Regions from separate parts of the Methylocystis heyeri genome, predicted to be linked through region 2. Evidence: riboswitches for the same ligand, from Rfam matches in the RefSeq annotation. Region 2 holds a riboswitch; the other holds the start of a gene.

Region 1 (14,952 bases), 2.1 Mb from region 2:
CGCCCCCTTGGCGATCCATTCCTTGGCCTTCTCGGCGTCGAGCACGAGACGGTCGGCCGCGTCCTTGGCCTTCAGGGGATCGAAGGTGCCGAGCCGGTCGATGAAACGGCCGTCGCGCGGCGAGCGGGAGTCGGCGACGACGACGCGATAGAAGGGGCGCTTCTTGGCGCCGCCGCGGGACAGTCTGATCTTGAGCGACATCTATGCTTCCTTTGTTTTGCGAAGGGGACGCAGCCTTGAAGGCGCGCCTTATTTTTTCTTCCCGAACGGATTGAACCCGCCCAGAAGACTTTTGCCGCCCAGCCCCGGCAAAGAGGGCTTGGACGCGAACAGATCCGCCGGCGGCGCCTCGGGAAGGCCCGCAGGCGGCGTGAAGCCGCCGGCGCCGAGCTTCTTCTGCATCTCGGCGATTTCTTCCTTGCTGGGGGTCGGCATGCCGCCGAGGCCCATCATCTGGGCGGCGCGGCCCATGAGACCGCCGCCGCGCTTATTGGCGCCGCCCATGGATTTCATGAGGTCGGCCATGCCGCGGTGCTGCTTGAGCAGCTTGTTGATCTCCTCGACCTTGACGCCCGAGCCGGCCGCGATGCGGCGCTTGCGCGAGGCCTTCAGGATGTCGGGATTGCGGCGCTCCTTGGGGGTCATCGAGAGAATGATCGCGCGCTGGCGCTTGATGATCCTGTCGTCGATATTGGCGGACGCGAGCTGGTCCTTCATCTTGGCGACGCCGGGCAAAAGGCCCATGATTCCGGTGAGGCCGCCCATTTTCTCGGCCATGGCGAGCTGATCGCAAAGGTCCTGCAGATCGAACTTGCCCTTGGCCATGCGCATGGCGGCGCGTTCGGCCTCCTGCTGGTCGATCGTGGCGGCGGCCTTCTCCACCAGCGCCACGATGTCGCCCATGCCGAGAATGCGGTCGGCGATGCGCTTGGGGGCGAATTCGTCCAGCGCGTCCATTTTCTCGCCGGTGGCGATCAGCTTGATCGGCTTGCCGGTGACGTGGCGCATCGAGAGCGCAGCGCCGCCGCGCCCGTCGCCGTCCATGCGGGTGAGGACGATGCCGGTGATGCCGACGCGGGCGTCGAAGTTCTTGGCGAGATTGACCGCGTCCTGGCCGGTGAGAGCGTCGGCGACGAGCAGGATTTCATGCGGGCTGGCGTAGGACTTGATGTCCGCCATCTCCTGCATGAGGGGCTCGTCGATATGGGTGCGGCCCGCGGTGTCGAGCAGAACGACGTCATAGCCTTCGAGCCGCGCCGCCTCGGCCGCACGGCGGGCGATCTGCAAGGGCGTCTGATTGGGGACGATGGGGAGGGTGTCGACCTCGACCTGACGGCCGAGAATGGCGAGCTGTTCCTGCGCGGCCGGGCGCTTGACGTCGAGCGAGGCCATCAGCACCCGCTTCTTGTTGCGCTCCTTGAGGCGCTTGGCGATCTTGGCCGTCGTGGTGGTTTTGCCGGCGCCCTGCAGGCCGACCATCATGATGATGACGGGCGGGCGTTCTTCGGTGTTGAGCGGCTCGGCGGTCTCGCCCAGGGTCTCGACCAGAACGTCGTTGACGATCTTGATGACCATCTGGCCGGGGGAGATCGACTTGATCACATTGGCGCCGACGGCGCGATTCTGCACCTTGTCGGAGAAGGAGCGCACCACGTCGAGCGCGACGTCGGCGTCGAGCAAAGCGCGGCGGACCTCGCGCAAAGCTTCTTCGACGTCGGCTTCGGTGAGCGAGCCGCGCCGCGTGAGCTTGTCGAAAATGCCGGAGAGCTTATCGGAAAGGCTCTCGAACATGCTGTTCTCCTTTGCCCGGCCGGCGGGCGAAACAGGATCGCTCAAAGCAAAACGCGCCCGGGAGCGCGACGCGCCGCCGGACGTGGGCCTGCGCTCCCTTGGGCGACGCAGGTTTTGTTTGAGCACCTCTTGCGAGATTTTGGGAGAGGTTTACGCAGCAGGGCGGCCCGAGTCAATGGGGTGGAGCGGGTTCAGCATCTTCGAGACCAAACCACCATTTCTCAATCGCTCGCGGGTTGAACTCGCGAATCGCAACGGCTCCGCCTCACAAAAATATAGTAAAAGCAGCATTGCGAGCGCCAAGCGCCGTAATGTGAGACGCCGACGTTCATGAGTCTCCAACCCGGATAACCCTTATTTTACTTTGGGCGCGCGTTCTTCGCGCAAAATATTGATATTTCTATCTCAACTAAATAACGTAACTTGTTGGCCTTCGCAAACCGCATCGGAGCCGGGGCGCACTGCGACAATATCGCTTTAAACGAGACCTATTGATCATGCTGCCGGACCAGCCGCCGAAATCCTCACCGACTTTGCATGAGCAAAAATTCTTGAGCGTTGCGGAGAGTTCGTCGGATTTCCTCGGCCGTGACGGCAGTATCCTCTATTCGCGCGCGGCCGGCGAGCCCGCGCCGAACGCCTGCGATCCCGGTCTGCTGACGAAGTGCGGAGAGCGTTGTGAATCCGCAGCCGCCCACGTTCCAGGCGTCGAGCCTGCGCCGATCGTCCCCATAGGCAAGGACATCACGGCGCGCCAATTGGCCGATTTCGAGTTGACGCTCCTCCAGAGCGCTTGCGAGCAATCGTCCGAAGCATTGTTCGTGACCGATAGCCGGACTCGCTTCATTATCGTGAACGCCGCCGCTTGCCGCTCGCTCGGATACAGCCGCGAGGAACTTCTCGGAATGACGCCGCTGGACATCGATCCAGACGTGACGCACGAGGCGATCGAAAAACTATTGACGCCGCCAGGCGATTTCGCCCTGGAAACAAGGCATCGCGCCAAGGACGGACGGATATTTCCGGTGGAGGTCAAAGGCGCCGTTTTCGAAACGAACGGCGAAAAACACATCGTCGCCCTGGCGCACGACATCACCGCGCGCAAGCGTATGGAGAACACGCTGCGTTTCATCGCCGATCCCGGCGAGCCTAATTTTCTTGCTGCGCTCGCGCGTCATATCGGCGAAGCGCTCGGCGTCGCCTATGTCGTGATCGATCTGTTGTCGGCAAATTCGGGCGTCGCCGAAACCATCGCGTTTTACGCCAAAGGCGACATCGCTCCCAATGTGAGCTATGAGCTGGCGGGCACGCCTTGCGAAGGGGTCGCCGCCAAGCGGACCTGTTGCTATCCTTCCGGCGTGCAGGAGCTCTTCCCAAAAGACAGACTGCTCGTCGAGATGGGCGTCGAGAGCTATGCGGGCGCGCCTTTGTGGGATTCGACCGGAAAACCGCTCGGCTTGATCGCGGTCATGGACACGTCGCCCCTCGCCGATCCTGCGGCCGCGACGCAAATCCTGCAACTCGTCGCGCCGCGCGCCGCGGCGGAGCTGGAGCGTTCGGAGAGCGATCGGCAATTGCGGCTGGGCGAGCAAACCTTTCGCAGCCTCGCAGAGAATTTGCCGGATATGGTGGTTCGCTACGACAGCGATTTCCGCCGCACTTTTTTGACCCGCTCCCATGAGACGCTCACCGGCATCCCAACCCAGTCGCTGCTGGGCAAAACGCCGGTCGAACTCTGGTCCGCGCCGAACGGCCCCGAAGGCGCAGCGGCGTTTCAGGCGCAACTGGCGGACGTCAGGGATTCCGCCGAACCCAGAGAGTGGGAAGTCAACTGGATCCGCCCCGATGGGAGCCTGGGCGCCGTCGAAGTGCGCGGCGTGCCGGAGTTCGGCTCCGACGGCAAAGTGAGCGGCATCCTCACCGTTTCGCGCAATGTCACCGCCAAACGCGGGATAGACACTCAGCTGCGCATGGCGGCCAGCGTGTTCGGGACCGCGCGCGAAGGCATTCTCATTACCGATCCGGCCGGGCGCATTCTCGACGCCAATCCAGCCTTCACCACCATCAGCGGCTATGATCGCGACGAGGTTCTGGGCAAACGACCCAGCCTGCTTTCATCCGGCGCCCAGGACACGGCGTTCTATCAGAGCATGTGGTCGACTCTGCTCGCCGAGGGCTCGTGGAACGGCGAGTTGACCAACCGTCGCAAGAACGGCGATCTCTTTGTCGAAAACCTTCACATCGAAGCCGTGCGCGACGAAGCGGGCAAGGTGAAACACTACGTCGGAATTTTTTCCGACGTCAGCCAGCTCAAAGCGCATGAAGAATATCTTCAGCACATCGCGCATCACGATGCGCTCACCGGACTTCCGAACCGGCGGCTTCTGACCGACAGGCTGACGCGGGCGATCGCCCAGGCGAAAAGTTCCGGCGACATGCTGGCGGTGCTCTATTTCGACCTCGACGGCTTCAAGCCGATCAACGACAATCACGGCCACGGGATCGGCGACCAGGTTCTGATCGACGTCGGTGAGCGTTTGTCTCGGACCTTGCGCGCGGGGGATATGGTCGCGCGCATCGGCGGCGATGAATTCGTCGCGCTTCTGATTGGGGTCGGCGATACGCGGGAATGCGAGAACACGCTTCGTCGCCTGCTGGATGTCATCAACAGCCCTATCGCAATCGACGGCAATTGCTTTTCCCTTTCGGCGTCGGTCGGCGTCAGTCTCTACCCCGCCGACGACAGCGACGACGCCGACATGCTGCTTCGCTACGCCGATCAGGCGATGTATTTCGCCAAGGCGTCGGGGCGCAATCAATTCGTCTTCTTTGGTTCGCAGGCGCGAAGCAAGATAAGAGGCGACAATCAGATGGTTCATGATCTGCGCCATGGATTGAACCAGGGCCAGATTTCGGTACATTACCAGCCGATCATCGACGTAAAGACGGGGCGCATCGTCAAGGCCGAAGCTTTGGCGCGCTGGAGCCATCCCGTGCAGGGCGTGATCTCGCCGTCTGAATTTATTCCGATCGCGGAGACCGGCGGCCTGATCCACGAGATCGGGGATTTCGTGTTCAAAGAGGCCGCGCGCGTCGCCCTAAGCTGGAGCAAATGCGCCGGCGCGCCGGCCTGCGGACATCCGCGCATCAGCGTCAACCGTTCGCCCCGCCAGTTTTTCGGCCGCGACGGCGTGGCCCCTTGGGTGCAGCACCTGATCGACAACGCCATTCCCGGCGAACTGCTCGGCGTTGAAATCACCGAAGGTCTGCTGCTCGAAAACCAGCCGGAAGTTCTTGCGCAATTGAAGCAGTTGCGCGCGCTCGGCGTCGCCGTATCGCTCGACGATTTCGGCACCGGCTATTCGGCGCTGTCCTATCTTAAGAAATTCGACATCGACTATCTCAAGATCGATCGTTCCTTCGTCCGCGACATCGTCGAAGACGAGCATGACCGCGCCATTGTAGAAGCCATCATCGCCATGGCGAAGCGGCTCGGCATCGAACTTATCGCCGAAGGCGTCGAGACCCGCGAACAGGCGGATTTACTGGCTGCGGGCGGCTGCAATCTGGCGCAGGGATTCCTCTATGCGGAGCCGTTGCCGGAAAAAGACTTCCTCGACTTCGTTCTCGCATCCGGGGCCTCCTGCTAGGGCGCGTTCGGTTTAGTTTCAGGCCGACCCTCGCAGCCACGACGGCCCTTGACGCCCGTCCCGAGCGGCCAATCTCCAAAGCTATGTTCCACCCAGGCGACGGAGACGCAGATGAGCTCGGAATGGGTCAAATTGACCCCGCAGGGCAAGCCCAACCAGATCGTCTATGTGAATCTGAACCGGGCCAGCTCCATATGGTCGTTCGAAGGAGGCGCGGAGATCTGGTTCCGGGCCGATTCCGGCGATGAAGGCTACGCCCGGGTCAGGGAAACCCCGGACGAAATCATCGCCAAGCGCAAAGAGCGCAGAAGCGCCGAGCGGTCGTAACCCGCAATCCGCGACCTTGTTGCGGCTTGAACCCGCCCGGTCCGCGGCGCTAGAGTCTTTCCGGTTCAAATTGAACCGCGTTTTCTTCACGCGAAGCGGTTCCCACTTCGCCCGAAAACACTCTATGCTGAAAGACGCCAGGGGAGCCCCGCCCGGCGACGTTTGGGGCTGAGAGGCCGAGAATGCGCCATAGGCGGCGCGGCGCGGCGACCCTTATAACCTGATCCAGCTCATACTGGCGTAGGGAGGAAGAATGCCCCGAAGAATCGACCAGCGCCCGCTCGGCGGGCAAGCGCTTCGTCATGCGCATTGAAATTTTGGGCGCAGGCGTCGCCGGCCTGACCGCCGCCTTCGAGCTTGCGCGCCAGGGCGCCGAACGCGGCGTCGAGATCGAGCTGGTCGAGACCCGGCCTCAGGCCGGCATGGGATGTTCGCGCTTCGCCGGCGGCATGATCGCTCCCTGGTGCGAGCTGGAGACGGCCGAGCCCATCGTGGCCGAACTCGGCGCGGAAGCGATCGACTTCTGGGCGGACCTCGGCCTTGCGACGATCCGCGGCAGCCTCGTCGTCGCCCCGCCCCGCGAGCCCGCCGAGCTGCGGGATTTTTCGCGGCGCACCAGAAACTTCGAGGCGCTCGACGCCGCCGGCCTCGCGCGGCTGGAGCCGGACCTCGAAGGACGATTCGAGAGCGCGCTCTATTTTCCGACAGAGGCGCATCTCGATCCGCGAGCGGCCATGGCCGCGCTCGGCGAACGGCTGGCGCATCTGGCCAACGTAACCTTGCGCTTCGGCGCCGAGCCGCGCGGCGGAGCGGACTGGACCATCGACTGCCGGGGCTTTTCCGCCCGGGACCAGCTCGCCCGGCTGCGGGGCGTCAAGGGCGAGATGCTGGTGCTGCGCAGCGAGGAGCTGAAACTCTCTCGCCCGGTGCGCATGCTCCATCCGCGCCGGCCGGTCTATGTCGTTCCGCGCGGAAACGGAATCTTCATGATCGGCGCGACGATGATCGAAAACGAGGAGGCCGCGCGCGTCACGGCAAGATCGGTGGTCGAGCTGGTGAATTCCGCTTTCGCCATTCACCCGGCCTTCGCCGAAGCCGAAATCGTCGAAATGGGCTCGGACGTGCGGCCCGCTTATCCCGACAATCTCCCGCGTCTTACGCGGCGGGGCCGCGCTCTCTATATCAACGGACTCTATCGCCACGGCTTTTTGCTCGCGCCGGCGCTCGCGCGCCGCGCCGCCCGGGTGGTTCTCGAAGACGCATGGTTTCCGGAGGTCTGCGATGCAGATTCGGATTAACGGCGAAGAGCGCGAGGTCGCCGCCGCCACGCTCGAAGAGCTGCTGGCCGAACTCGGCTATGGGGATCAGCTGGTCGGCACGGCCCTCAATCTGGACTTCGTGCGCGCGAAAGACCGCGCCGATGCCCGGCTGAAGCAAGGCGACGCAGTGGAAATTCTCGCTCCGAAACAGGGAGGCTGAGCGTTGGACGATCCGCTGACCCTCTATGGTGAAAAATTCGCCTCGCGGCTGCTGCTCGGCACGGCGCGCTACCCTTCCCCGGCGATTCTCGCCGATTCGATCAAGGCCTCGGGAGCCGAGATAGTGACCATTTCCCTGCGCCGCGAGGCGGGCGGCTCGCGCGCGGGCCGAAGCTTTTGGGACCTCGTCCGCGAGTCGGGCGCGAAGGTCCTGCCGAACACCGCCGGTTGCCGCACCGCCAAAGAGGCGATCACCACGGCGCAGATGGCGCGCGAGGTTTTCGGCTGCGACTGGATCAAGCTCGAGGTCATCGGCGACGAGGACACGCTTCAGCCCGATCCCTTCGGGCTGGTGGAAGCGGCCCGCAGTCTTTCCGCCGAGGGCTTTCGGGTCTTTCCCTATATGACCGAAGACCTCGTCCTCGCGGAAAAGCTGCTCGGCGCCGGCTGCCGGGTGCTGATGCCCTGGGCGGCCCCGATAGGCTCCGGGCGCGGGCTCAACAACCCTTACGGCCTGCGCGCTTTGAGAGCCCGCTTTCCCGAGGCCCCCCTGATCGTCGACGCGGGGATCGGCGCGCCCTCCCACGCCGCGGCCGCGATGGAGCTGGGCTACGACGCCATTTTGCTCAACACGGCGGTCGCACGGGCCGGCGATCCGGCGACGATGGCCCGCGCCTTTGCGCTTTCAATCGAAGCGGGACGCGCGGCCTGGCTCGCCGAACCGATGACCCCGCGCGATCTCGCCGAGCCCTCGACGCCGCTCATCGGCCGCGCCTTCGACGAGGGCGCGGCGTGACGCTCGACCCCTTCTACCTCATCGTCGACGACGCCTCCTGGCTCGAGCGCCTGCTGCCCGTCGGCGTGAAGCTCGTGCAACTGCGCGTCAAGGATCGCCCGGAAAGCGAGATTCGGGCGCAGATCCGCGCGGCGCGCGGCCATTGCGAGCGATACGGCGCGCAGCTCATCGTCAACGACTATTGGCGCCTCGCCATCGAGGAGCGATGCGACTTCGTTCATCTCGGACAGGAAGACTTGGGCGGCGCCGATCTTTCCGCTCTGCGCGAAAACCGAGTGCGGCTGGGCGTTTCAACCCATGACCAGGCCGAACTCGATCTGGCGCTGGCGCTTTCGCCCGATTACATCGCCCTCGGGCCCATTTACCCGACTCTGCTCAAGCAAATGAAGTTTGGGCCGCAGGGGCTCGATCGTCTCGGCGAATGGCGGCGGCGCTGCGGCGCGACGCCGCTGGTCGCGATCGGCGGGCTGACGCCGGAACGCGCCCGCCTTTGCCTCGCCGCCGGCGCGGACAGCGCCTGCGTCGTGACCGACATCCTGCGCAACGCCGACCCGGAGGCCCGGACGCGGGAATGGCTACAGGCCACGGCCGACCGGCGCGGCTAACGGGGCGCGGCCACGAATGTCAGGAAGCTCAAGAGCTTCTTTAAAAAAAGCGCCCTCTCCCGCTCCACGCGCAGGGGCGGCAGGCGCGCCGATTCGGATGCGAGCCGCCCTCCTCGAGACTTTGACGGCGCCAGCCCTTATGTTACGAGGAAAATCCACCGCCGGCCCGCCGGCGCTTCGAGTGCGGCGGGCCGGCCATAAAAAGCGGGCGAAAAGCCCCAGGAATCAGAGGGAACGCGACCCATGAGCGAACGGCGCTCGTCTTTTGGCTATGAAGATCTGCTGGCCTGCGGCCGCGAGGAGCTGTTCGGCCCTGGCAACGCCCAGCTTCCGTTGCCGCCCATGCTCATGTTCGATCGCATCACCGAAATATTCGAAGACGGCGGCGAACACGGCAAGGGCTATATGCGGGCCGAACTGGACATCAAGCCTAGCCTGTGGTTCTTCGATTGCCACTTCAAGGGCAATCCCGTCATGCCCGGCTGCCTCGGGGTCGACGCGCTGTGGCAGATGGTCGGCTTCTACCTCGCCTGGCTGGGCAATCCCGGACGCGGCATGGCGCTCGGCGTCGGCGAAGTGAAGTTCACCGGCCAGGTCCGCCCGACCGTGAAGACCGTCGCCTACGGCATCGATTTCAAGCGCGTCTTCAAGGGCAAGCTCGTGCTCGGCATCGCCGACGGCTGGGTGGCGGCGGACGGCGTCCGCATCTACGAGGCCAAGGATCTGCGCGTGGGCCTCGCCAAAGAGGCCGCTCCGGCGCAATAAGCCTCCGGGAACAAGCCCGGCGCAATAGAAGCGGCAGACAGCCGCCTGGGGAGTCGAAACTATGAGACGAGTCGTCGTCACCGGTATGGGAATCGTGTCGTCCATCGGCGACAATGTCGAGGAGGTGACCGCCTCCCTGCGCGCCGCCAGATCGGGCATCGTCCGCGCCGAAAAATATGCCGAACTCGGATTTCGCTCGCAGGTTCACGGCATGCCCAGGCTCGACGCCAGCAAGGTGGTCGACCGCAGGGCGATGCGCTTCCATGCCGCCGGCACCGCCTGGAACCATGTCGCCATGGAACAGGCGATCGCCGATTCGGGCCTCGGCGAAGACGAGGTCTCCAACGAGCGCACCGGCATCGTGATGGGTTCGGGCGGCCCGTCGGCCAAGGTGATCGTCGACTCGGCCGACCTCACCCGCACCAAGGGACCCAAGCGCGTCGGTCCTTTCGCAGTGCCGAAGACGATGTCCTCGACCGCCTCGGCGACGCTCGCCGTGTGGTTCAAGATCAAGGGCGTCAATTATTCGATCTCCTCGGCCTGCGCGACCTCGAACCACTGCATCGGCAACGCTTTCGAGCAGATCCAGTGGGGCAAGCAGGACATCATGTTCGCCGGCGGCTGCGAGGAGCTCGAATGGGAGCTTTCGGTGCTCTTCGACGCCATGGGCGCAATGTCCTCCTCCTATAACGATACGCCCGCCACCGCCTCGCGCGCCTATGACAAGAACCGCGACGGCTTCGTGATCGCCGGCGGCGCCGGCGTGCTGGTGCTGGAGGAATATGAACGCGCCAAGGCGCGCGGCGCGAAAATCTACGCCGAGATCGCCGGCTATGGCGCGACCTCCGACGGCTACGACATGGTGGCCCCCTCGGGCGAGGGCGCGGTGCGCTGCATGCGTCAGGCGCTCGCGACCGTGAAGACCCCGATCGACTACATCAACCCCCATGCGACCTCGACCCCGGTCGGAGACATCAAGGAAATCGAAGCCCTTCGCGAAGTGTTCGGGGCGGGGGAAAAATGCCCTCCGATCTCCGCCACCAAATCGCTGACCGGCCACTCGCTCGGCGCGACCGGCGTTCAGGAAGCGATCTATTCGCTGATCATGATGCGGGACGGCTTCATCTGCGAAAGCGCCAATATCGAAGAACTCGATCCGGACTTCGCCGACATGCCGATCCTGCGGGAGCGGCGGGACAATGTGTCTCTTCGCGCCGTGCTCTCCAATTCTTTCGGATTTGGCGGCACCAACGCGACGCTGGTTTTCAAGCACCCCGACGCCTGAAGCGGCGCCTTTCGCCAGTTGCGAAAAGAGGATCTGAAGGAACAATAATAGATGACGGTTGCCAAGGGTTTGATGCAGGGCAAGCGCGGCCTCGTCATGGGCGTCGCCAACGACCATTCGATCGCCTATGGAATTGCTCGGAAACTGGCCGAGCATGGCGCTGAACTCGCTTTCACCTATCAGGGCGACACGCTGTTGAAGCGTGTCGCGCCGCTCGCCGGGGAACTGGGTTCGAATCTCGTCATCCCCTGCGACGTCGAGGATCTTTCCACCGTGGACGCGGTTTTCGCGCGCCTGGAGAAAGAATGGGGCGAACTCGATTTTCTGGTTCACTCGATCGCCTATTCCGACAAGAGCGAACTCAAGGGCCTCTACGCGGACACCAGCCGCGAGAACTTCATCCGCACCATGGTGATCTCCTGCTTTTCCTTCACCGAGACGGCGAAACGCGCCGCCGCGATGATGAAGGGCTCGGGCTCCATGCTGACGGTGAGCTTCGCCGGCGGCTCCCATGTAATGCCCAATTACAATGTCATGGGCGTGGCCAAGGCGGCGCTCGAATCCTCCGTGCGCTATCTCGCCGCCGATTACGGCGCGCGCGGCGTTCGGGTGAACGCGATTTCTCCCGGCCCGGTTCGCACCATGGCGGGAGCCGGCATCACCGGCGCCCGCGCGATGGGCGCGTTCCAGAAGTCGCACTGCCCCCTGCGCCGTTTCATCACGCTCGACGAAATCGGCGGCTCGGCGCTCTATCTGCTTTCAGAGCTTTCGGGCGGCGTGACCGGAGAAGTCCACCTCATCGACGCCGGCTACAACATCATGCTGCAGCCGCGCCCCGAGGATCTAAGCGGCGACCCCGGCAACGCGCTTTGATGTTCAGTCAGGGCGAACCGTAAGCTCCCGAAGCGCTCGGGCCAGGGCGACGAAGCCGGCGACGTCGACCTCTTCGGCGCGCAGGGTCTCTACGATCCCTGCGCTCGCCAGCAGAAGTTCCGGCTTCACGCCGAGGCCCTTGAGGCTCTGGCGCAGCATTTTGCGGCGCTGGCCGAAAGCGGCCTGGGCGACCTTCGACAAGGCTTGGCGGTCGCAGGGCGGCGGCTCCGGATTGGGCGTCAATTCCACCACGGATGAAACGACCTTTGGCGGCGGGGTGAAGGCCGCGGGCGAGACGTCGAATAAAATCCGCGCTCGCGTCCGCCATCCGCACAGCACGCCGAGCCTTCCGTAATCCGCCCGTTGCGCCGGCGTCGCCACGATGCGCTCGGCAACCTCGCGCTGGAACATCAGCACATAACGGTCGAAGACGCTTGGCCAGGGCTCGGCCTCCAGCCATTTCACCAACAGCGCGGTCGCGACATTGTAGGGAAGATTGGCGCAAATCCGCGCTGGGCCGCCCGCTCCATGGACGCGGACCAGCTCGGCGGGATCGAGCTCGAGCGCGTCCCCCTCGATCACGGTGAGGCGTCCCGGATAGCGCTCGGCGATCTCCGCGAGCGCCGGCGCGCATCGGGAGTCGCGCTCGACGGCGATCACCCTGGCCGCGCCGCCCGCGAGCAGGGCGCGGGTCAAGCCGCCGGGACCGGGACCGACCTCCACGACCGTGACGTCTTCCAGGGGCCCCGCGGCTCTGGCGATGCGACCGGTCAGATTGAGGTCGAACAGGAAATTCTGCCCGAGCGACTTGCGGGCGTCCAATCCGTGGCGCGCGACGACTTCGCGCAGTGGCGGGAGATCGTCGATCATGCCGAGATGCGATCCGCGAGCCTGATCGCTTCGATCAGGCTGGAAGGATCGGCTATTCCCCTGCCGGCGATATCGAAGGCGGTTCCGTGATCGGGAGAAGTGCGCACAAAGGGCAGGCCGAGCGTGACATTGACCCCGCGATCGAAGGCGAGCGTCTTGATCGGGATGAGAGCCTGATCATGGGTCGGGCAAAGGGCCACATCATAGTTTCTGCGCGCCTTTTCATGAAACATCGTATCGGCCGGATGAGGGCCGGACGCGTCGATTCCCTCCGCGCGCAAGATTTCGATCGCGGGAGAAATCACGTCAATTTCCTCGCACCCCATCGAGCCGCCTTCGCCTGCATGGGGATTTAATCCCGAAAAGGCGAGGCGTGGGCGCGGCAGGCCAAATCTCGCCGCGAGGTCGCGCGCCACGACGCGGCCGGTCTCAACGAGCAATTCCCGCGTCAGAAGCTCCGGGACCCTCGCCAGGGCGACATGGATCGTCACCGGCACGACGGCGAGTTCACGCGCCCATATCATCATCACCGGAGTCGCGGCGCGGCCGAAGCATCGCTGCGAAAGCTCGCCCAGAAATTCAGTGTGTCCGGGATGCTTGAAGCCGGCATGATAGAGCACATGCTTGGCGATCGGATTGGTGACGACGCCGCGGGCTTCGCCGGAGGCCACAAGCTCCACGGCGCGTTCGATCGAGCGGATCGTGGAGGCCGCGTCGCCAGGGTCGGGCCGCCCCGGCTGGCCGCTTACGTTCAAGCCCAATGGAACGACCGGGAGCGCGGTCGGAAAAATCTCGCCGGCCCGTTGCGGGATCGCTTCTTCGACAGCGATTTCAAGTCCGAGCGCGCGCGCGAGCCGCTCGAACAGCCCGGGATCCCCGACGACGAAGAAGGGCGCGAGATTCTCCTCGCGCCGTCGCGAATAGGCTTTTAGGGCGATCTCGGGCCCGATGCCGGAAGGATCGCCCTGCGTGAGAGCGAGAGGAAGCGCGGCGTGGCTGGTCATAGAGTGTTTTCGAGCGAAGTGGATACCGGTTCGCCTGTAGAAAACACGACCAAGCCAGGAATCCTAGCGCTGTTTACAGGCTTTATGCGCCCGTCGCCAGCAGCTGCGCGCCATTCCTGGAGTTCAAGCCCAAGAAAAACAGCTTTTCCTTTGGGGGTTTCCCCGCCAGGGAGGCGCCCCCTCGCCGGGGCCCCTGCAGCCGGCTCAGGAACGCAGGGTTTTGAGGTAGTGCTCCAGCGGATTGAGCTTCTTATCTTTGAGCTCCGGGTGCTGATCGAGATACCAGGAGGTCGAGAACAGCGGATGGGGGTCCCGTCCCTCCCAGGCCCCATGCAAGTAATAATGGACGAGAGGATTTATATCCGCCTCTCGGACATCCTCGTTCATTTCCAGATACCAGGCGGAGTCGAACATGGCGTTGGGATTGCGCCCTTCACGGAAACCGTGTTTCAAATAATGCATGTAGGCGCTCGCAGCGAGAACGCGCACATCCGGATTGTGCTCCAGATAATATCGCTCGTCGAACACCGGAACCGGCTTCCTGCCGATTTCTAAAAGCGCTCTTCTGAGCGCTTTGAGCGGCCTGCGCAGGAGCGGCTGCCGGAGCCTCGCCAGGGCGTTCAGCTCGAGCCGCTGGGCATGAATGAGATTTCTCGCCTCGGTCATATCGGCGGCCAGGCGCGTGATCTGGCCTTCCAGTTCGGCGATATGGTCCAGATAGCTTTTCGAGGTGGCCTTTTCCTGTTCCAGTAGCGCATTGATGCGCATAAGTTCTTCTCGCGCAGACTTGATTTCCTCGCGCGCGAAAATGCACTCCTGCTCGGCCGCCCGCAGCTGGGCGAGCAGAACAGCTTTCTCCCCGGCTCCGGCGCCGCCGGGATTTTGCTTTGCCGGATGCGCATCGGATTTGGCGCCGTCACGCGACCAAAGGGCGCGGAGCCTGGCCCCAAAGCTTCGCGATACGCCCTTGTTCGCGTCCGCGCCTCTGGTTGTAGCCTCGAAAAACATGCAACCGCTCCATTAGCTGCGCTGGAGCGCATCGCCGCAAAGCTTCACACGCTTTTGCGACAGGAATGCGCTCCAATTGATTGGGCCGGCCCGACTCGACTTCATTCGAGAATGCCCCCGTTCGACGATAGGCGCGCCAGCTTATCAAAAACTGCGCCAATCGCCTCCGCTTAGACCGCCGCCGTCCGGGTTTGCGGACTCGGACCCCTTATATTTTCCACGGTTTCCAGAGCATGTCCCCAAAAAGTGCGAAGCGGTTTTTGGAAAAAAACATGCTCCGTCAATGAGATTTGGAGCGCGTTCGACTGCGTTTGAACCGAACGCGCTCTAGAGTTCCAAAGCCTGGCGAAGGCGCTCGCTGAAACGCGCCGGCGAGAAATGCTCGTCGTAGACCTTCCGCGCGTTCGCCCCGATTTCCGGCCATTTATCCCGCATGTCGAGCGCTCTCTGCAGCGTCTCGGCCACATCCCTGGGGCCGTTGTGCGCCAGAACAAAGCCGG
Region 2 (14,952 bases):
GGAGGCGTCCCGCAGGCGTTCGAATGGTTCCGAAAGCCGCCTCGGCGCGAGGAGCGGCGAGCGCGGAGCCCCCTGTGGCGCGGCGGCTTCCGAAGCTTCGGCCGAGAAGGGCGCGACGACGCTGAGCGCAGCTTCGTGGATATTTGGGAATTCGTTGGAGCCGGTGATCTTGTCTTTGGCGCGAGCGACGTTCCTGGCCCGTTGCCCGAACGCTTCCGCCGCTTTGGCCTGGAAGGCGCCGCTTTCGAGGGCGCTCGGCAATCCACCCGCGGCTTCGATCTCCTGAAACGCCGTCCAGGCGCGCTCGCACAGCGTGTCGGTCAGAGCCTCGAAACCGCCGGCGCCGCCGGCCGGATCGTCGACCACGTGAATATAGGACTCGTCCTGCAAAACGAGCTGGGTGTCGCGCGCCAGCCGGCGAGCGAAGGCGTCGGGAGCGCCCAGCGCCTGGGTGAAGGGCAGCACGGTAATGGCGTCGGCTCCACCCGTGGCGGCGGAAAAGACCGCGATGGTCGCGCGCAGCAGATTGTTCCAGGGATCGCTGCGGGTGGTCATCCGCCAGGCGGTCTCGGAATGGACCAGCGCCGGGGCGGGCTCGAGGCCGCAAGCCTCCTCGACGCGCTCCCAAAGCCGGCGAAGAGCGCGGAATTTCGCTACGCCGAGGAATTCGTCGGCGTCGGCGGCGAGCCGGAAGACCAGCAGCTTGCGCGCGGTCTCGATGTCGAGGCCGGCGTCGGCGAGGGCGCGCAGATAGGCGAGGGCGGCGCTCAGGACGAAACCGAGTTCCTGGGCTTCGGTTCCGCCGGCCGCATGCACGATGCGGGCGTCGGCCGCGACCGCGCCGTAGGCGAATCCGGCTCCGGCGACGCGTTTGACGCGCTCGGCGAAGCTCTTGCGCTCCTCGCTCCAGGGCGTCGGGAGGAAGCCATGGCGCGCAAGGGCCCCGAGCGGGTCGAATCCGAAGGAGACGCGGGTGATCGAGGGCTCGATGTGATTCCGGTCGAGCAACCGTATGATCGCGTCGGCGGCGTTCGGCGCGCGCGGCGAATCCTCCATGAGGAGCGGGATGCCGTAATCGAGGCGAATCTTTTCGAGGATCGCCGCCAGGGTCGGGTCCCCGTCGTCGGCGATCGCGGTTCCGTAGGCCCCCTGGCCGCCGGGGAAGACCAGATGCAGGCCGGCGGCTCCGTTTTCCAGGTCTTCGAGCGCCTGCGCGTTGGCCGCTTCCGGATCGGACAGATCGACGCGGGCGAGAACCGACCAGGGGCCGGGGTTCTGGCGCAGGGCCCGCGGCCCCGGATTCGCCACGCGGTTATAAAGCGGCGCCATTTCCGCGCCGTCATAGGTCTTAGACACCAGCTTTTCGAACGAGCCGCCCTTGAGGGCGCGTTCGACGGCCTTGCGCCATTGATCTTCGTTCGCCTGTGGAAAAACAGAGGCCAAGGGCTGGTCTTGTAATGTCATCGTCCTCACTCGATCATGGTCGTTCCCGGCCGCTATTTGGCACGAAGCGCGTCTTGTAGCCACACCATTCAGGTCTGGGGAGGGGGTGGGCTTTATTTTCGCCTTCAAACGCCGTAACCAAGGTTACGGTCCAGGGCGCCGGGCGACTGAACTCGCTTCAGGTCTAACGAACGCGCCGGTGGCGCTCGCCGACGACAAGGCGGCGGTCGAACCGAAGTCGGCGTTCTCCAGCCTGATAGCCGCAGACCCCGATACGGAGGTGAATGTGACTGAGAATCCAAAGGACAAGGCGAAACTGGTCGACGAGATTATCGAGGTCATCGCCGCCGAGGGCATGATCGATCGGTCGAAAGTCACCCCGGACGCTACGATCGAAAGCCTTGACCTGAAATCCGTGGACATCGTGATGATTCTCACGGCGCTGGAAGAAAAATTCAACGTCTACATCCCGATGGACGGGTCGCTTCAGGAAGCCAGGGACGTCAAAACCCTGATAGACGCCATCGCAGACCATATCGTTAAAGAAAGAGAGAAGAATTGATATGACGGCTTCGCAAGCAGGCGAGAGCCCCGCGCCTGCGCAAGGCGCCTCGATCAATCGGTGCGATAATCAAAAGAGAATTGTCATCTCCGGCATGGGCGCGGTTTCGGCGGCGGGCATGGGCGCCGGGGCGCTCTGGCGGGCGGCGCGCGACGGTTTGACGCAGGTGCGGGAGCTCAGGACCGAGCGCCCCTACGACGGACGAATCCGGATCGCGGCGCAGGTGCCCCAATACCAAGCTTCCGACCATATCGAATCGAGTCTGCTGCCTTTTTGCGATCCCTTCACGCAAAACGCCATCATAGCCGCGGACGAGGCGGTCGCGCAGGCCGGTTACGGCCGGGACGATATCGGCGGCTCCCGCACCGCGGTGATCATCGGCAGCGGCATCGGCGGCATGACCACCATAGATAACGGCCTCTGCCGGTACTACGCCGAGGGCATTCGTCCCGATCCTTTGAGCGTTCCGCGTCTGATTCCGAGCGCCGCCCCCGCGACTCTCGGCATGCGTTACAGGTGCCTCGGGCCGACTTTCGCGATCGGCAGCGCCTGCTCCTCGGCCTCGCAGTCGATCGGCCTCGGCCTGCAGATGATCCGTGTCGGTCTCGCCGACAGGGCTCTGGTCGGCGGCTCCGAGTCCTGCGTCATCAACGGAACCATGCGGGCCTGGGAAGCGCTCCGCGTGATGACGCCCGATTTCTGCCGGCCCTTCTCCACGGGACGCAACGGCATGTCGCTCGGGGAAGGGGCCGCGGTCTTCGTTCTGGAGACCCTGGAATCCGCGCTGGCGCGCGGACATCGCCCGTTGTGCGAACTGGTGGGATACGGCACGACCAGCGACGCCAAGGATCCCGTGCGGCCGGACGTGGTCGGGGCCTCGAGCGCCATGGCTCTCGCGCTGGAAGACGCCGGCCTTTCTCCGCAGGACATCGATTACATCAACGCCCACGGCACTGCGACGCACGCCAACGACATCACCGAATCGGAGGCGATCCTGCGCGTCTTCGGAGACGATTACGGCCGCAGGGTTCCGGTGTCCTCGACAAAACCCGTGCATGGCCATGCGCTGGGAGCGGGCGGTGGACTCGAGCTTACAATCACCATCAACGCCTTGCGGGAGCAGGTGGCTCCTCCGACCATCAATTTCCTCGAAGCGGATCCGCGCTGCCCGATCGACGCCGTCCCGAATGTGGCGCGTCCCCTCAAGATCGACGTGGCCATGTCGAATTCCTTCGCTTTCGGCGGCATCAACGCCGTGCTGATCGTACGGGCGTTGGGCGATGGAGCGTGAGTCGGCGACTGCTCTCGAACCTTTTCGGGTGCGCGTGGACAGGGCCCGCGCCGCCGAATTTGCGCGAGAGACGGACAACGCCGGAGAACTCGCCGCCATGCCGCTGGCCTATCCGGCGGTCTGGCTGAGCGAGCCTCGAGTGTATGCGGCGATCGCCCGAGCCTGTGCGCAGGCCGAAAGCCTGCCGGTGCACGAATCGCAGAGTTTCGTTTATGATCGTCCGGTGCTGTTCGACGCCGATTATGATCTCGTCGTCTCGATGGCGCGCGAACAATCGCCGCCGCGGTTGCGCATAAGAGCGGCGCTCGCGTCGCCCGACGGCGCTCCCGTCGGAAGTTTCGAGACCTTGCTGCGTCTCGTGCCGCGCCGGGAAACGGCGTCGTGACGGCGCGCGAGGCGACCGGCCTGCCCGAGATCGGAGAACGTCTTCCAGAGGTTGCGATCGGGCCGTTCGATGCGGAATCGCTGCTTCGCTACGCCAGGGTATCCGGCGACGACAATCCGATCCATCTCGATGACGCTCTCGCGGCGGCGATCGGGCTTTCGGCGCCTCCGGTGCAGGGAATGAAGCTGCTCGCCGCCTTCGAGCCGATGTTGCGGGCGTGGCGAAAGGATCTCTTTGTCGTGCGGCTCGGCGGGACCTTCGTGCAGCCCGCGCTGCGCGGTGAAAAAATAACCCTTTCCGGCCGCGTCGTGCGGTCGTCGCTGCAGGATGGCGTGCTGGTCCGGTTGCATGCCCATGGAGCGTCGCGCGCGCCGGCGGTCATCGCCGAAGCGACGCTGCGGCCAGCCGCCAACGGAATGTAGAAAATGAGCGGAAAACACATTCTCATAACCGGAGCGTCGAGCGGCATCGGCCGCGCATTGGCGCTCCGATACGCCGAGGAAGGCGCTCGGCTCAGCCTGCTGGGGCGGGACGCCAATCGTCTGGAAGCCGTCGCCGGCGAATGCCGGGAAAAAGGCGCCGCTGCGGACACCGCGATCGTCGACGTTCAGGACCGGTCCGGCATGTTCGCCGCGGTGGAAGCGGCGCTGGCCCGCGCGCCCATCGATATATTATTCGCCAATGCGGGCGTCGCGACGGGCCTCTCTCCGGGGCAGATTCTCGAGCCGACCGAATCCGTGCGGGCGATCCTGGCGATCAATGTCGCGGGCGTGTTCAACACCGTGGAGCCGGCGATTCTGCCCATGACCAGGAGAGGCGCCGGGACCATCGCCATGGTCGGCTCCATGGCTGGGGTCCGGGGGCTGCCTTATTCCCCGGCCTATTGCGCGACCAAGGCGGCGGTTCACTCCTATGCCGAGTCGCTGCGCGGCGTCCTTGCGCCCCATGGCGTCGACGTCAGCCTCATCATCCCGGGCTTCGTGAAGACTCCGATGTCCGCCCGCACCAAATCCTGGCAGCCGGGCGCCATGAGCGACATGCAGGCCGCCGAGATCATCCTGCGCGGGTTGGAGCGCCGCAAGCCGGTCATCGCCTTTCCGCTTTTCATGTATGCCGCGTTGCGGTTCTTCACCTTTCTTCCGCCGCGACTCGTCGACTCGGTCATGGCGCGCTTCAGCGCGGATGTCCCGCAGACCACCGAGAGAGAAGCTGTATGAACCTGGGCGAGGGCCTTTCGCTTTCCGAGGCTTTGACCTGGTTCGGCGCATTCCATTGGGTTGTCTCGGTCCTTCTGCTGGCGTTCTCCAGCATTGCGACCGTGATGCAGCCGTGGCTGACGGAACGACGCGCGAAAAACCGGTTACAACCGCCGGTGTCCGTGGTGCTTCCAGTGAAGCTGCTCGAAGATAGTTTCGAGACCGCCCAGGAATCGGTGCTCGCTCAGAGCTATCGCCAATTCGAGGCTCTGGCTTCCGCGGTCGACCCGCAGTCGGAAGCCTCGCAAAAGATGCGGAGAATATTCGAGCGCCACCCCGAGGTCGCCACGCGCTTTCTGGCCTCGACGGCCAATGGCGCGAAAAGCCCCAAGGTGAATAATCTCGTCGCGCCTTTCACGGAGGCGACGAACGACGTCATATTCATGAAGGACGCCAATGCGGTGCTGGCGCCGGGCGACCTGGCCGAGCACCTGCGGCAGCTGACCGATCAGGTCGGCCTCGTCTGTGCAATTCCTTACGGGGCGAATGCGGAGAACCTGGCGGCCCACATCGAGGCCTCGATCCTCAACGGCCCGCATCAGCGCATGCTTTATCTCGCCTCCGCTTTCGGTCATGGCTTCGGGGTCGGGAAAATCATGCTGTTTCGCCGAAGCGATTTCCTCAGAGCGGGAGGCTTCCACGCGATTTCGCATACCGTGGGCGAGGATAACGCCATGGCCAAAGCCCTGGCGCGAATCGGGCTCAAGACGGTTTTTTCGCACCGGGCGGTGCGGCAGGATCTGGGGCGGCGCTGCATGAAGGACGTCTACCAGCGCCAGCTTCGCTGGAGCGTGATCAGGCGCGGGGACGTGCTGCTGTCCTTTCTTCTGGAGCCGTTTTGCCAGGCTTTTCCGTCCCTTATAGCTGCAGCCCTGGCCGCGCCGCTGGTCGGCTTGACGCCGTTTTCAGCCGTGGCTGGGACCCTTTGTCTCTGGCTGGCCTCGGAGACATTGCTTTCCTTTGCGAAGGGTTGGCGCCTATCATGGGATGCGCCGGCTATTCTCCTTTTTCGAGAGGCGGTCATGCTCGCTGTGTGGCTGCAAGCCTGGATTACCAACCAGGTCGTTTGGGCTAATGAAAACTTCGACGCGCGCACGGACTCTCCTCGCGTCGTTTGCACCGAGGCGCCTTTGAAGCCGCCTGTGATGAAGTAGAGAAGGATAAAGTCTTGGTTCTCGATCTCTTGCGCTTCGTCGTCGATGCGCTCGCCTTCGGCAGCGGGCTTACGCTCATAATCATTGGCCTCGGCTTCTTTGCGGTGATTGGGCGGTTTCTTTGGGACGAACTGCGCGGCGCCAAAGATCCCGAGATCGTGGTTCTCCCCGATTCGGAATTGCCTCATGTGCTCGTTCAGATCCCCGTCTACAACGAGCCATTGGTCACCGAGCAGTCCCTGCGCTGCGTTGCGCAGCTCGATTGGCCGAAGGACAAGCTGCACATCCAGCTCCTCGACGACTCGACCGACGAAACCACCGCGCGGGCCGAGGCCGTCGCAAAGGAGCTGCGCGCAGCGGGAGCGGACATCGCTCATGTGCGGCGCCCCGACAGAGTAGGCTTCAAGGCGGGCGCCTGCGCCTATGGCCTCGGCATTTCCGATGCGCCATTCATCGCTATGCTGGATGCGGATTTCAGGCCGCCGCCGAATTGGCTCAAGCGCGGCGTGCCTTTGCTCGTGAAGGACAAAAAGGCCGGTTTCGTCCAGTCGCGGTGCGAATTCTCGAATTTCCGGAAGAACTGGCTGACGCGGGCGCAAGGCCTGGTGCAGGACGGGCACTTCCTGGTCGAGCAGCGCAGCCGCGCCCATGCGGGATGGCTTTTCCAGTTCAACGGCACCGGCGGCGTATGGCGCCGCGAGACGATCGAAAGCGCCGGCGGATGGTCGGATTTTTCGCTGTGCGAGGATCTCGACCTCACCGTTCGCGCCGCTCTCGACGGCTGGCACGGGATCTTCGTTTCGGAGCCGGCGATTCCGGGACAAGTGCCGGAAGGACTGCGGGATTTTCGCCGTCAACAGAGACGCTGGTCCAGCGGCTTCGTCCAGGTGGCGCAAAAGACGGTAATCCCGCTTTGGCGTGCGCCCTGGACCCTGGTGCAGAGAGTCGCGGCGATTACGCTGGTCGCGCACCAGATTTTCTTCCCCGCCGCCGCCATTGGCGTTCTCGCCATGATCGTGGGGACGATTCTGCACCGGTCACCCGCAACCTATGCGCCGATGCTGGAGATCATTGCGGCGATGACCACGGTCGTCGTGCTGGGAATGACTCTCCCGCCCTATGTCGCGCTGAAGCGCGGCCCGCTGGCCGAATATCTGAAGACCATGGCGTCGGTGCCGCCTCTGATGATCTATCTCGCCTTTTCCAATGGCGCCAAAATCATCCAGACCATGCGCGGGCGCAAATCGCCGTTCAAACGCACGCCCAAGATCGAACATGCGATCAAGGCCGAAGCTCCGTGCGACGCCGACGCCGAGGCGTAACGCGACCAAAGTGGGGAAAGAAACAGGGCGATCGGGTGAAGGGCTATTACCCTACCCCTTGAGGGGGAGGGTCGCCGCGAAGCGGCGGGGTGGGGCGGTTTTCCGCCCTATTTTGCGCCTTTACCCCCCCCCACGCGGTCAGCTTCGCCGACCGAACTCCCCGCCAAGGCTACCGCATGCACACATCTCGAAAAGTCGCCAGTCCCGTCATGACCGGGCTTGTCCCGGCCATCCACGCCGAGCAGCAGCGAAATCTTCGGAATGTGCGTTCAATCCGCGGGATTTCGGGGTTTTCGCGCGCTGGCGTTTTCGCGTAACGTCAACGCCTGATGAGGAGCCAGACGATCGCTTCATCTGAGGAGCGACGCGCAATTCCGCGAGAAACCCCAATGTCCCGGCGTGGATGGCCGGGACAAGCCCGGCCAGGACGGCCTCCTGGAGATGTGTGACTCCCTTAGCCCGCAAAGGGGAAGGTATTCGCCCCACATCGAAAGGTTCGGTCCTTCTCTCGATTGCCCTGGGGAAAGAGGCTTTTCGCCTTCTCCCCCTATCGAGGGCCACGAGTTATCCGATCGATAGGAAACCGCTCCAGAGATAGGGTTGGAGCGGTTTGTTTTTGCAAAAGTGTTTTCGAGCGAAGTCCGTCTTCAGGCTGTCCGGCGCTTGCGCTCCGGGACGAGATCCCAGCGTGTCCCAAACAGGGTGTCGCAAATGTTCGAGGAGCCGAACCCGTCGGAAAAACTGACATTGCCCCGCGCGTGATGAGCGGCATGGGCCTGGGAGCTTATGAGTTTCACCAGCATTGTGCGCAGGCGGTTCGCAGGTTCGGCGTCAAAACGCTGGCGCAAAACGCAACTGAAATCGTAACCGGAGTGCTCGTAAAGTCCGCCGAAGGCGCCGGCGCTGACCACCACGGCGTGGAACAGAAAATTGGAGCCGCCGACGCCCACCGCTGCAAGCGGTATCAGATAAGGGCAGACGATCTCGAGGAAGAAATCGGCGGCGCTCATATAGCAGGCGCTTATCCCCCGGCTTCCGACCGTGGAGTGATGCAGCGAGTGACCCAGCCGCCGCATCAAGTCGGGGCGATGCAGGATGAAACGATGGGCGACATATTGCACGATGTCGTGGCCGATCGTGAGGCCGGCGAAGCCCAGCAGCGCCGAGGCGAGCGCCACATGCTCCGAACCGACGAAAGCGAGCCCGCTCCACTGCGTCAGCAGCATGGCGGGCAGCAGCACGAAGACCTGGTTGGCCAGGACGCGCGGAAGCAATTTGGAGTATTTCATCCGTTCTGCGGGGCGCGTCTTGTAGCGAGACAATGAACCGCTGCGGTCAAGCCATTCGAACCACAGACCAAAGCCGTGGTAGGCCAGCATTTGAACGATCCATATCCACAATGCGAGTGGAAAAAGTGGAAGCGCAGGTTCAGAAGGCATAAATAGACTTCCCGTCATTACGCGAAAATGAGATAGCTCCTGATTCCCCGAAATCCGGACGACCGAGGCTCTTGGCATAAATTCCCGTGAAGATGAAGCTTTTATTTCAGCGCAGGGGATAACTGCGGCGCGCTTATTGCACGAAAAACGGCGCTGAGAGTTTGTTGACGTTGTGGGCTGCATCTTCAATACGTGTCACAGCCGGCTCCGCCGGCTGGCGTAATTGAGCAATCGGCGAGGAGCGAAGGTTGTGGCGAACGAAGCTGACGTCCTGAAGGCTTTGGAGAAAGTGGCGGATCCGGCGGGCCGGCCCCTGAGCGCGGCGGGCGTCGTCAGCGGCATAAATGTCGTCGGCGGCAAAGCCTTCGTCTCGATCATCGGCGACCCGGCCAGGGCCGACCTGTGGGAGAAGGTCAGACTCGCGGCGGAGCAGGCCGTCGCCCAGCTCGCCGGCGTCGAAAAAGCCGTCGTCACATTGACTGCGGAGCGCGCGCCGCAGCCTGCCGCGCAGGGCGGCCATCACGGTCACGCCCATCCGCCGCAGGGGGCGCCGCGCCAAGGTCTCGCGGCGGCTGTGGCGAACATCCGCTTCATCATATGTGTGGCGTCGGGCAAGGGCGGCGTCGGAAAATCGACGACTTCGGCCAATCTCGCCCTCGGCCTCGCCGCGCAGGGTTGGCGCGTCGGCCTGCTCGACGCCGACATCTACGGCCCTTCGGCGCCGCGCCTGTTCGGATTGCACGGCAAGCCCGAGGTCGCGGACGGCAAAATGATTCCCCATGAGGCCTATGGGGTCAAGGTCATGTCGATCGGCTTCCTGGTCGAGGAAGACGTGCCGATGGTATGGCGGGGACCGATGGTCTCGCAGGCCCTGACGCAAATGCTCGGCGACGTCGCCTGGGGCCCGCTCGACGCGCTGGTCATCGACATGCCGCCCGGCACCGGCGACGTGCAGCTCACGCTCGCGCAGCAGGTTCCCATGAGCGGCGCTGTCGTCGTCTCGACGCCTCAGGATATCGCGTTGATCGACGCTCGCCGGGCGGTGAGCATGTTTCAGCGGGTCGAGGCGCCGATCCTCGGGATCGTGGAGAACATGAGTTATTTTCTCTGTCCGCACTGCGGCGGGCGGTCGGAGATCTTCGCCCATGGCGGCGCCCGTCACGACGCCGAAAAGCTCGGCGTGCCGTTCCTCGGCGAAGTTCCGCTCGATATCGCCATTCGCGAGACCTCGGACGCGGGACGCCCCGTGGTCGGCGCCGATCCGCAGGGCGAGCATGCGGCGATCTATCTCAATCTGGCGGCCAAGGTGAAAACGCTGCTCGAAACCCAGACGAAGCGCGCGGCGCCGACGATCGTGAAAGGTTGAATTGGAAACGCCCTCGGCGCGAAGGCCGAGGGCGCTCCATATGCGTCCCGCTTCGGTTCCTCGCACGCACAGCTCGGACGCTCCTATCCGGCTTCGCTGCGAGGCGGATGCGTCAGAAATGGGTCGGGATGAAGGAGTTGTCGCCGAGGTCGAATTTATAGGTATAGCTCACCGAAAATTCGAGGCCGCTGAGCGAATCGGTGATGTTCGTGCCGGCGGCGTAATGCGGCGGCACGGCCACCGGAACCGATCCGAAAGGCGTGCTGTATGCGAAACGGGCGAAGGGCACGTTCTCAGGCCCGCTGACCGAATTCTTGAACGCATAGACCGTCGCGAAGTCGATCGACGAATTCTTGGTCAGATCATATTTGAAGCCGCCCGCGATGTGATGTTCGCTGATCGCCGGCGCGAGGATATTGAGCGTGACGTCCTGCGATCCGATCATGGGGCTGGTGTGATTATAGCCCAGCCGCAAGGTCAGGTCTTTCGTCGCCCGCCACTCGACGCCGAAGGCTTCCGCGTCGGTGTCGCGCCAGCCGAATCCGAGCCCGCCGTAGGTTCCGAGCGTGCCGTAAAAAATCGGGAAAGTCGGATTCCCGAGGGCGGGAACCGCCGAATAGAAGATGTGCTTCCAATCCACCATCACCGTGACATTGGGGAGAATGTCATAGGCGAGGCCGACGCTGACCTCGGCGGGGATGTCCATTTTACCGTGATTGGCGATGGCGCCCGCATATTTGCCGAACTGGGTCATGAACATCGGCGTCGAGCCCGCCACGCCGAGACGCAGCTCCTTGGTGATTTCGTATTGGAGGCCTAGGCGTATGCCGCCGCCGACCGAATAGTCGTATCCATTGTCCGACAGGTGGTAGGGATCCCAGGAATAGGGGGCGAGCGTCTTGAGGCCCTGAACGTTCAACGCCTGGCCGGCCAGGGTCGGGGCGAAGCCGATGGTCACGGGACCGAATTTGCGGGCGTAGACCACGCTGAAAAACTGCTGCTGGAGGTCGATGCCGGCGAAACCTCCGCCGAGCGGACCGCCCAGGGAGGGGCTGACGAGCGGACCGGCGAGCTTGAAGGGGCCCACCGAGAGCGACGGCGCGTAAATCGGGGGCTTGTAATGCCCCCAGTCATAAGCGGTGTTGATGCCGCCATTGCCGTAGGAGACCGTGCCCCAGGCGGATTCGGCGTCGATCGGCTGGACATTGGCGTTGTTGGGAACAGGGAAGATCGGACGTCCGCTTCTGACATCCCCCGGCGCGACCACGGAGAGCGGACCGCTGGCCTGATAGCCGCGATCGGGCAGAAGGGCGCTGATGCCGAACTGATATTGGCGTTCCATGCCGACGATGCCGGCGGGATTCACGGCCATCGACATGGCGTCTTTGGAATCGGCGACGTCGGAGCCGGCCAGGGCCTTCTGCCGCGCGCCATAGCCGATGAGCTCTATTCCCTCCGCCGCAAGGCCGGCTTCGGCCGGTAAAATGCAAGCCACCGACAGCGAAACCACGAGCGCGCGCCGAAAATCCTGACTCATCGGGATGACCTATGCTGAAGTTGTGACTGCGCCCATGCACGCACAGGCCGATCCTAGTCTAGCCGCGAGCGTAACAAAAACTTCCTGATTCGAGCAGGGTTTGGAGCTCAGTCGCCGCTTTTTGTCCCGAATGTCACGTATTTGCCACATCTATGTTTCCGCATTACATGGGCGTGATAAAGCCTATTCGGGCTGGTCCGGCTTGCGAGCGGGCCGACAAACCACTAGCTTTCACCAAATGGCGAGGGGCGCCGCCGCGGCGGCTGAGAAGGACCCATAGAACCTGATCCGGGTAATGCCGGCGGAGGGAATGCCAGTGCGATCCAATCAAGAGCCGGGATCGGCTCGCGGATCATCGCCGCATTCTCCGCTACTGCGCCCGCCTCGAGATTACCGGAGCCAGATCATGAATGCGCAAGACAAACATTCCCCAAAGCCGGTCAGCGTCACGACCGGTCCGATCGGGCGCTCCCGGAAGCTTTATGCGTCGCCTGCGGGCTTTCCGGAGGTCCGCGTTCCCTATCGTGAGATCGCTTTCGAGCCCTCCTCGGGGGAGCCGCCGCTGCGCATCTACGATTCATCCGGCCCTTATGGCTGCGCTGAGTTCACTCCGGATCTTGCGGCGGGCCTGCCTGCTGCGCGGCCCTGGCTCGCGGCCCGCGAGGGGCTGGAGAACTACCAGGGCAGGACGGTAAAGCCCGAGGATAACGGCTTCGCCAGCGGCGAATATCTCGTTCCGCCATGCCCGGCTCCCCGCGCGATTTATCGTGGGACGGGCGCCGGGCCGGTCACCCAGCTCGAATTCGCCCGGGCCGGAATCGTCACGCAGGAAATGGTCTATGTCGCGCATCGCGAGAATCTCTGCCGCGAGCGCGCTTTCGAAAACGCCGCGGCGCGCATCGCCGACGGTGAGAGCTTCGGGGCCTCGATCCCGCAATTCGTGACGTCGGAATTCGTGCGCGACGAGGTGGCGCGGGGCCGGGCGATCATTCCGGCCAACATCAACCACCCCGAGCTCGAGCCGGTGATCATCGGGCGCAATTTCCTGGTCAAGATCAACGCCAATATCGGCAATTCGGCCGTGACTTCCTCCGTGGCGGAGGAGGTCGAAAAGATGGTGTGGTCGATCCGCTGGGGCGCGGACACCGTCATGGACCTCTCCACCGGCCGCAATATCCATAATATTCGCGACTGGATCATCCGCAACGCCAGCGCGCCGATCGGCACCGTGCCGATCTATCAGGCGCTGGAGAAGGTTGGAGGCGACGCGACCAAGCTCGATTGGGAGGTGTTCAAGGACACGCTGATCGAGCAGGCCGAGCAGGGGGTGGATTATTTCACCATCCACGCCGGCGTGCGCCTCGCCCATGTGCCGCTCACCGCCAATCGCGTCACCGGCATTGTTTCGCGCGGCGGCTCGATCATGGCGCGCTGGTGCCTCTCCAGGCACAGGGAGAGCTTCCTCTACGAGCGTTTCGGCGACATCTGCGACATCATGCGCCGCTATGACGTTTCGTTCTCGCTCGGCGACGGGTTGCGGCCCGGCTCCAACGCCGACGCCAATGACGCGGCGCAATTCGCCGAGCTCGAGACGCTGGGCGAACTCACCAAGGTCGCCTGGGACAAGGGCTGCCAGGTCATGATCGAAGGCCCCGGCCATGTGCCGATGCACAAGATCAAAGCCAATATGGACAAGCAGCTCGCCGTCTGTGGCGAGGCGCCTTTCTATACGCTTGGACCGCTCGTGACCGACATCGCGCCGGGCTATGACCACATCACCTCCGGCATCGGCGCCGCCATGATCGGCTGGTTCGGCACGGCGATGCTCTGCTATGTCACGCCCAAGGAACATCTCGGCCTGCCCGACCGCGACGACGTCAAGACCGGGGTGATTACCTATCGCATCGCCGCTCACGCGGCCGATCTCGCCAAGGGCCATCCCGCCGCGATCGAGCGCGACAACGCCATGAGCCGGGCGAGATTCGACTTCCGCTGGACCGATCAGTTCGACATCGGGCTCGATCCCGACACCGCGCGCAAATACCACGACGAGACGATGCCGAAAGAGGCCCATAAGGTCGCGCATTTCTGCTCGATGTGCGGGCCGAAATTCTGCTCGATGCAGATCACCCGCGACTTGCGCGAGGAGGCCGCCGCCATCGCCGAGCGCGAACAGGGCATGGCCGACAAAAGCGCGGAGTTTTTGGAAAAAGGCGCCGAGATTTATGTGGAGGCGGGGGAGTAGTTAACGCGGAAATCTTTTGATTGGCTTGAAGAGGCGCACTTGAACCACCCTTTAAGGCTCTTGAGCTTTGACGAGTACCTCGCCGGTAAGGCGGTCCGGATCGGCCGCCTTTGGTGCTCGCCGCGCTCAGTGGAAACCACGCTGCACCGTCATTGTAAAAAGATAGTTGGGGTAACGGATATGGGTTACGGATATCCTGGCAGCTCCACCGCAGTGGCGTTTGAAAAACGCTGCTTGCTCTTTTGTTGTGGGCATCAGATTGGAAGCTTTAATCCTGATCAGATCGGGATTTGGCCGTCTTACAACAGGGAGTGGATCATAACAGGTAATTCGATGGTAATCGCTGAGGCATCTCAGCAGATAGAATATGACGAACTTATTGATGTCCGATCGTTTAATTTCCCGGTAGAGTCGTATGAAATCCCAAGTCTTAGGAGCGAATTCTTTGATATTCAGGAGTCGGAAATATGGAAGCCTGGTAGAGAGCGGGTTTTCATTGTTTATGGATACCCCACGGAATTTCAGGACATCGGGTTTGATGAAGACTCTGGCGAAAACACTCATGTGCATGCGCGTTGTATGCAGACTACGGGGTTTTACGACGGGCCGAGCAATGCCCCGCATGTCCATCGCTTAACGATGTCCCGGCGAGGATCTTTCGACGCGGATGGGATGAGCGGCGGCACCGTGTTCTATCTCGGTGTCGATGGCAATGGCTTTTTCGTTGGCCTAGCCGGTATGATAATTCGTGGTTCTCGCACCTCGAATATTATTCATTTCATCGAAGTATCGGCGATTAAGCTGTTCGCCTCACATGTGGCGTCCAAAAATAAAATAGATGCGGTTAGCTAGCACCGTAAATCTCCGCCACCACCACCTCCAACCCCGGCGGGTCGAGCAAGGTCGCGCCCTCGCGGATGATGCGGGTGAGGATATCGCAGCCTTCCTGCCG

The links. Region 2 has a riboswitch for thiamine pyrophosphate ahead of thiC (phosphomethylpyrimidine synthase ThiC). Riboswitches for the same ligand answer to the same signal wherever they lie in the genome.
Region 1: linked by a shared signal. The riboswitch ahead of H2LOC_RS13270 (FAD-dependent oxidoreductase) and the one ahead of thiC (phosphomethylpyrimidine synthase ThiC) in region 2 are both predicted to bind thiamine pyrophosphate.

What each region holds. Positions count from the first base shown of each region.
Region 1 is NZ_CP046052.1:2,904,540-2,919,491, forward strand. It holds gene rpsP (30S ribosomal protein S16) at 1-201, opposite strand, end outside; gene ffh (signal recognition particle protein) at 250-1,791, opposite strand; gene H2LOC_RS13260 (bifunctional diguanylate cyclase/phosphodiesterase) at 2,289-5,441, shown strand; gene H2LOC_RS13265 (hypothetical protein) at 5,553-5,768, shown strand; TPP riboswitch at 5,898-6,032, shown strand; gene H2LOC_RS13270 (FAD-dependent oxidoreductase) at 6,071-7,066, shown strand; gene thiS (sulfur carrier protein ThiS) at 7,050-7,247, shown strand; gene H2LOC_RS13280 (thiazole synthase) at 7,251-8,042, shown strand; gene H2LOC_RS13285 (thiamine phosphate synthase) at 8,039-8,647, shown strand; gene fabA (3-hydroxyacyl-[acyl-carrier-protein] dehydratase FabA) at 8,891-9,412, shown strand; gene fabB (beta-ketoacyl-ACP synthase I) at 9,474-10,697, shown strand; gene fabI (enoyl-ACP reductase FabI) at 10,749-11,570, shown strand; gene rsmA (16S rRNA (adenine(1518)-N(6)/adenine(1519)-N(6))-dimethyltransferase RsmA) at 11,574-12,440, opposite strand; gene pdxA (4-hydroxythreonine-4-phosphate dehydrogenase PdxA) at 12,437-13,444, opposite strand; gene H2LOC_RS13315 (coiled-coil domain-containing protein) at 13,649-14,452, opposite strand; gene H2LOC_RS13320 (glycosyltransferase) at 14,780-14,952, opposite strand, start outside.
Region 2 is NZ_CP046052.1:415,161-430,112, forward strand. It holds gene H2LOC_RS01800 (methylmalonyl-CoA mutase family protein) at 1-1,464, opposite strand, end outside; gene H2LOC_RS01805 (acyl carrier protein) at 1,643-2,005, shown strand; gene H2LOC_RS01810 (beta-ketoacyl-[acyl-carrier-protein] synthase family protein) at 2,007-3,296, shown strand; gene H2LOC_RS01815 (hypothetical protein) at 3,286-3,681, shown strand; gene H2LOC_RS01820 (MaoC family dehydratase) at 3,678-4,103, shown strand; gene H2LOC_RS01825 (SDR family NAD(P)-dependent oxidoreductase) at 4,107-4,898, shown strand; gene H2LOC_RS01830 (glycosyltransferase) at 4,895-6,091, shown strand; gene H2LOC_RS01835 (glycosyltransferase family 2 protein) at 6,106-7,413, shown strand; gene H2LOC_RS01840 (sterol desaturase family protein) at 8,061-8,792, opposite strand; gene H2LOC_RS01845 (Mrp/NBP35 family ATP-binding protein) at 9,103-10,218, shown strand; gene H2LOC_RS01850 (OmpP1/FadL family transporter) at 10,331-11,755, opposite strand; TPP riboswitch at 11,990-12,083, shown strand; gene thiC (phosphomethylpyrimidine synthase ThiC) at 12,162-14,000, shown strand; gene H2LOC_RS01860 (hypothetical protein) at 14,040-14,852, shown strand; gene H2LOC_RS01865 (Uma2 family endonuclease) at 14,845-14,952, opposite strand, start outside.